2 linked regions of the Nodosilinea sp. FACHB-141 genome follow. The protein of the gene in region 1 binds, or shares a complex with, the protein of each later gene. Links are inferred from orthologs where the notes say so. Each region holds a gene or a part of one and is shown on either strand. Other genes may lie near its edges. The genes, in order: cdaA and glmM.

The links.
Region 2: the proteins of cdaA (region 1) and glmM are in contact, whole or in part, in a crystal structure (PDB 7OJS), measured with the Bacillus subtilis proteins. The link is inferred for Nodosilinea sp. FACHB-141 from one-to-one orthologs.

What each region holds. Positions count from the first base shown.
Region 1 is NZ_JACJPP010000013.1:470,267-473,369, reverse strand. What follows is about bases 318-3,103. They hold cdaA (diadenylate cyclase CdaA), read right to left. Parts: upstream 2,278-3,103; coding sequence 1,357-2,277; downstream 318-1,356. Other genes in these bases: lysA (diaminopimelate decarboxylase), read right to left, coding at 2,373-3,103; H6F59_RS15950 (isoprenyl transferase), read right to left, coding at 605-1,360; pgsA (CDP-diacylglycerol--glycerol-3-phosphate 3-phosphatidyltransferase), read right to left, coding at 318-471. Also shown: more of pgsA, read right to left, coding at 1-317. UniProt on the Bacillus subtilis protein: One of 3 paralogous diadenylate cyclases (DAC) in this bacteria, catalyzing the condensation of 2 ATP molecules into cyclic di-AMP (c-di-AMP). Upon expression in E.coli leads to c-di-AMP synthesis.
Region 2 is NZ_JACJPP010000011.1:744,626-747,879, reverse strand. The notes cover bases 102-3,038. They hold glmM (phosphoglucosamine mutase), read right to left. Parts: upstream 2,338-3,038; coding sequence 865-2,337; downstream 102-864. Other genes in these bases: H6F59_RS11830 (DUF309 domain-containing protein), read left to right, coding at 2,429-2,893; H6F59_RS11840 (hypothetical protein), read right to left, coding at 102-641. In the rest of the region: more of H6F59_RS11840, read right to left, coding at 1-101. UniProt on the Bacillus subtilis protein: Catalyzes the conversion of glucosamine-6-phosphate to glucosamine-1-phosphate. Glucosamine-1-phosphate is used for cell wall biosynthesis.

The sequences.
Region 1 (3,103 bases):
CGCCACCGCTGCCCAAAAGCAAATCTGCGCTGGCCCATCCCACACCGCCGGTAGCGGGGCCAAGAGCAGGGCGATCGCCACAATCTGTACCACAGTTTTGGCCTTGCCCCACAGGTTTGCCCCCGGCACCGCACCTCCCTGCATGGCCGGGTTAACTCGCCAGCCAGAAATAGTAATTTCCCGCGCCACGATCAGAAACACGCCCCAACCAGGCACTTGGCCCAGCCCCACCAGCATGAGCAAGGGAGCCAGCACCAGCAGCTTGTCCACCAGCGGGTCTAAAAATTTGCCCAAATCGGTCACCTGGCTGAGTCGGCGCGCTAGGTAGCCATCGAGCCAGTCCGTGCTCGCCGCCACCACGAAGATGCCCGCCGCCCACCACCGCTGGGTAGCCGTCGGTGCCTGGAGCAGCACCAGCAGGAGGGGAACGCCAAGCAGCCGGGAGACGGTGATCCAGGTAGGAATGTTCATAGATTTTTGAATGCTTATTGGAGTGAATGGGGCAGCGCCTAGCGCCCTTCCATCAAAGTTCTTTTTGGCCCCAAGTTTCTCTTCCCCTAGGAGAGGTCTTTAGGGAAAGGGACTGCTGGGACAAGCTCAGGCGCTATCCCTTGACCTTGCCAAAGCGGCGATCGCGCTGCTGGTAGGCATAGAGCGCTCGGTGAAACTCTGAGGTGTCGAAGTCTGGCCACAAGGTGTCGGTCACGTAGATCTCGGCGTAGGCTAGCTGCCACAGCAGAAAGTTACTAATCCGCATTTCGCCGCTGGTGCGAATCAGCAGGTCGGGATCGCTAATTTCGGAAGTGTACAGGTGGCGGCTAAACAGCTCCTCGCTGATGTCGTTGGGGTTAAGCTCTCCCCGCTGCACCTGCTCGGCGATCGCTCGGCAAGCTTGCACAATCTCCTGCCGACCACCATAGTTGGTAGCCACCGTAAACTCAATGCCGTGGTTGCCCTGGGTCTGGGTGACCGCCTGATGAATCTCGCCCTGGAGCGATCGCGGCAGGGCCGCCAGATTGCCCACAAAGCGAATGCGGACGTTTTCCTCCATCATCTCCAGCAGTTCCTGGCGCAGCACCCGCTCAAACAGCGCCATCAAAAAATCTACCTCTTCAACGGGGCGGCCCCAGTTTTCCGTCGAAAAGGCATAGGCCGTCAGCGCCCCAATACCCCAGTCGCGGCAGCAGCGTAGCAGGGTTTTGAGGGTGTCTACTCCCCGGCGGTGGCCCATAATGCGTGGCAGCCCCCGGCGTTTGGCCCAGCGCCCGTTGCCGTCCATAATCACCGCCACGTGCTGAGGTAGGCGATCGGGCTTAAGGTCGGCGGGTAGGGCGTAGCGAACAACAGGCTTGGTAGTCATTTTTTCTCTCGGGGAGACGATGAGGGGAGACGAAACAAGCGCAGTACGTAGTTAACTCCAAGGCTGCCCAGCCGCCGACCAAGGCTTCTGAGCTGGGGCGCCACCGCCTCGCGATCTACCGATTTAGAAAACTTAGACCGCAGAATACTGCGCAGACGACTGCTAGTTAGAGGCCGATCTAGAATACCGCCTTCCGCCAGCGAAATAGAGCCCGTCTCTTCAGATACCACAACACAGATACAATGCTCTACTCGTTCGGTAATACCCATCGCCGCTCGGTGGCGAGTGCCCAGCTGGCGCGAAGCTACTCGCTCTGAAATGGGCAAAATTACTCCCGCTGCCGCAACTCGCGAACCCCGCACCAGCATGGCCCCATCGTGCAGCAGGGTGCTGGTTTGAAAAATGGTTTGAATCAGTTCCTTCGACACTTCCGCATTGATGCGCACCCCCGGCACCGTAAAGTCTCGCTCGTCAATCAGCTTGTCGATTTCGAGAATCAGCAGCGCCCCGGTGCGGTTTTGGGACAGCTCCTTGACGGCGTCAACAATTTCATCGATCACGTTGTCGGGCTGAGGCATGGCCTCCCGCGAGGGACTGAGCAATTCCCATACTCGCCCCTGGCCCAGTAGCTCCAGCAGGCGGCGAAACTCCCCCTGGAGCATAAAGGCCATGGCCACCGCCGAGCCAATCACCAGTTTATCGAGCACAAAGCCAAGCAGTGCTAGCCCCAAGAACTTGCTCAGGGCTGCCGCCAGCATCAGAAAAATCAGCCCCCGCACCATCCACAGGGTGCGCTTCTCGCCAATGATCACCAGCACCACATAGCTCAGCAGCAGCACTAGCGCAATGTCGAGCGCTTGAAGCACGAACCTAACCTGGTCAAGGTTTGTTAGCCATTGCTCCCAGAGATAGTTCATGCAGCATTAAAGGGTGGTGTCTGAGCAGCTATCTGATGGGTGGCCCGGACAGCCCCCTGGCAAAACCCCGCCCAAGACTAGCAACGGTTAGCTGACTAGGTAGACTTTGCTTTCGGCCTGAGGGTTTCGGGCAGACAGTCTTGCCGAATCAGATCCGCCACGGTTTCTCGGCGAATAATCAGGGCAGCATCGCCATCGGCCACCAGCACCGCCGCAGGCCGCGGCACCCGATTGTAGTTCGAAGCCATGCTGTAATTGTAGGCACCCGTGCCTGCAATAGTAACCACATCGCCACTCTTCAACTCGGGCAGGGCCGCATCCTTAATTAGAATATCTCCAGACTCGCAGTGCTTACCGGCTAGGGTTACGGTTTCGGCTAGGGGGGCCGTCATGCGGTTGGCCACCAGCGCCCGGTATACCGACTGGTAGGTGATGGGGCGAGGGTTGTCAGACATGCCGCCGTCAATAGCCACGTAGGTGCGCATGCCGGGGATCACCTTCTGGCTGCCCACTCGGTAGGCGGTGACGCAGGCGGAGCCAATTAGCGATCGCCCCGGTTCGCACAGCAGCTTGGGCAGCGGAATATCGTGAGCTGCACAGGCCGCGATCACGCTCTCGCACACAGTCTTCACCCAGGTGTCAATGCTCGGTGGGTCATCGCCCTCGGTGTAGCGAATGCCCAGACCACCGCCCACATCCAGTTCTGTTAGAGTGAGCCCGTAGCGCTGGGCCGTCACCACCCACTGGGCCATGACGCCACCCAGGTCGGTGTGGGGATTCAGCTCAAAAATCTGCGAGCCAATGTGGGCGTGGACTCCCAAACACT
Region 2 (3,254 bases), on another replicon or contig:
GCGGTTAGGGTCATGACTTCCGTGGCGAGAACCGTGAGATCCTGCCTTAGGGCCTGGCGCTGGCGCTGCTCGGTGGCGGCCCAGGAGGCGGGATCGTTGGTATCGAGCTGGGTGGTGAGCTGTTCTAGCTTGGTTTCGGCTTGGGTGAGGCGATCGCGCAGCCACACCACATCTTCACGGGGATACTTAAACTGCTGCTGGATGGCGGCAATGCGGGCGGCAAAATACTGGTAGGTGCGCAGGGCGGGCCGCAAACCGCTGAGCAGCAGGGCGGCGGCCGAGCCCCAGTAGCCGAGCTGGCTGACGCCCGTGCTGGCAAGCAGGTAGAGGCCCATAGCCGTGAGCAGGTGCAGCCCGAGAACGAGCCGTAGGGACCAGCGGGCCAGCGATCGCACGTAGTCAACTTGGCGATCATCCACCGCAATGCCATTTTCTGTCGATAGGGTTGCTTCGCTCAGCGCTCCCTTGGCCTCAAAGTAGATATTCCAAGGCACGGTGGTAATCGTCAGCAGCCAGCCAAAGCTGGCCAAACCCACAACCCAGTCGGCGAAGTTGCCCACAGGAATTTGCCACCACTGGGCCAGACCAAAAATGCCCAGCAAAATTACCACCAACACCAGGCTGAAAAAGCTTGCCACCATCGCTAGGCTCCAAACGCAATCAAGGGGCAGATAGATGAGGGAAACATCCCCGTCTATCTGCCCCCATGGTGGCCGCTGTATTTTGGCTAAGCGTGACCGCTATACCGGTTTTTCAGCTGTTCCTGACTAGCCCCAAAATTGGGTAATTGATTGGGAAACACCTGGCTTGTTGCTGAGCAAATCCAGGTCCCTGAGTTTTTCCAAAACCCAGGAATCTTGGTAGCTACACTGCTAGGTGCTGGGTGACGGCCTGCACAATATGCTGAGTCCAGCGATCGACTAAGCTTGCGTCTGCAGCCTCGACCATGACTCGAATCAGCGGCTCGGTGCCGGAGGGGCGTACCAGCACTCGACCCACGTCACCCATGGCTTGCTCAGCGGCCTCAACAGCCTGGCAAACGGGGGCACAGTCTTGCCAGTTGAGGCGGCGATCGCGATCGGCCACCATCACATTTTGAAGCTTCTGCGGGTAGGTCTGGAAACTGTCATCCACAAGAGCCGCCAACGAGCCACCCAGCGTTTGCACTAGAGTCGCCAGGTGCAGAGCGGTGAGAATGCCGTCGCCGGTCAGGCTGTAGTGGTGGCAGAGAATGTGGCCCGACTGTTCGCCCCCGAGCTTAGCCCCCCGGAGCACCATTTCGCTATGCACATGCTGATCGCCGACTTGGGTACGCACCAGGGTACCGCCCAGCTTTTCCCAGGCGCGCTCAAAGCCCAGGTTGGCCATCACTGTAGAAATCAGGGTGTCGTTGGGCAGCCGACCCTGCTCTTGCAGCCGCTTGCCCCAGAGATAGAGAATATAGTCGCCGTCAACCACGCGACCCTGGGCATCCACCGCCATCACTCGGTCGGCGTCGCCGTCGAAGGCAAAACCCAGATCAGCCCCGTGGGCCTGAATCGCAGCCTTTAAGGGTTCCAGGTGAGTCGAGCCACAGCCGACGTTGATGCGATCGCCGTCAGGGACACCGTGCAGGGCAATCACCTCAGCCCCGGCCTCCACAAACACCTGCTCAGCCAGGCGAGTGGCAGACCCCCAGGCCATGTCGAGCACCACCTTCATGCCCGCCAGATCGAGGCCGGGCAGCAGGGGCTCATGCAAGAAGCTGGCGTAGCGGTTGACTAACTCAGGGCGGTAATAGCACTGCCCCCAGCTAGACTTAGAGGCGAGCGACGTCGCCTGACCCCGTAGAGCCGCTTCAATGGCAGACTGCACGCTGCTAGCCAGCTTGGTGCCATCACCGCCAAAAAACTTGATGCCGTTATCTGCCGGCGGGTTGTGGCTAGCCGAAATCATAATGCCGCCCAAAGCCTGGCACGACTCAGCCAGGTAGGCCACAGCCGGGGTTGGGCAGAGTCCAATGTGCCACACATCTAGCCCCGCCGAGGTCAACCCAGCGGAGAGGGCAGTAGCCAGCATGTGCCCAGAGGTGCGGGAGTCTTGGCCCAAAATAACCGGCCCGTCGGTCAAGCCCTGCGCCTGCATGATCTGCCCAGCCCAGTAGCCAATTTCCATGGCTAGGGGAGCATTTAACAGATCTCCTGCTTTGCCACGAATGCCATCGGTGCCAAACAGCGGACCGGCGGGAAGTTGTAGGCCGCCCAATCCCTTCGGCGATCGCTCGACAACAGCTTCAGTATCAATGAGTTGCTGGCTGACAGGTACCGTGCCCGTCGGCCTCACCGGAGAACTTACCATGTTAATTTTCCTCACACCTCACACTCACAGTGGAGGATAACACCTCTGCCTTAGGATGGAACTATCCCTTTAGGCCAGTTCCCCCATAGTTATGGCCGTCGATATCTCTAGCGATAGTGTTGATCCCCGCCTGGGGGAAGGTCTTGCTCTGTTTAACCAAGGCGAGTACTATGCCTGCCACGACGTACTCGAAGCCATTTGGATGGAGGCCAACACCCTCGAAAAGCCGTTTTATCAGGGCATTTTGCAAATTGCGGTGGGGCTCTATCACCTGGGCAACCACAACTGGAAAGGGGCCAGTATTCTATTGGGAGAAGGGGTGAACCGCTTGCGCCCCTTTGAGCCCACCTATGGAGGCATCGATGTAGAACGCTTGGTCGATTGTGGTTGGGCTTGGTTAAACGCCCTGCACCAGAGCGGCCCTGAACGGGTGGCTGACGTAGCAGCGGCAGCGCTTCAGGCCCAGGGAGAGCCAGCGGCAGAAATTGACCCCAAAGCCGTAGTGGCGATCGCTGGAGTTGAGCACCGTTTGCCCGGACTACACATATTCATGTAGCCCCAGGCCTTTCTGAATAGCACAACCAGCAGGACCATCCTGAAGCCTGCGTTTGTGTGATGAAATTTACAGTAATGCAGCTCCACATGACTCCAGAAACTCCTTTAAGGCGTTCTATCTTCCTTTTATAGAGTTCCCATCCAGTTCTAAGACCACGTCCGCCTATTCAAGGCACATCTACGCTATTTACATAAATCTCTTCGATACATCTCCTGCTTTTAGAAACCGGAGCTATACACTAGCGTGGCATTGCAAGTCGACTTATCCAGACGGTTAACCGTTGTTCTTGGGTAAAAGACTTACAAAACGGCTTAAATACGTAACTACGGAGCACTGCGATCGCGGATTGTCCTCCCACCCT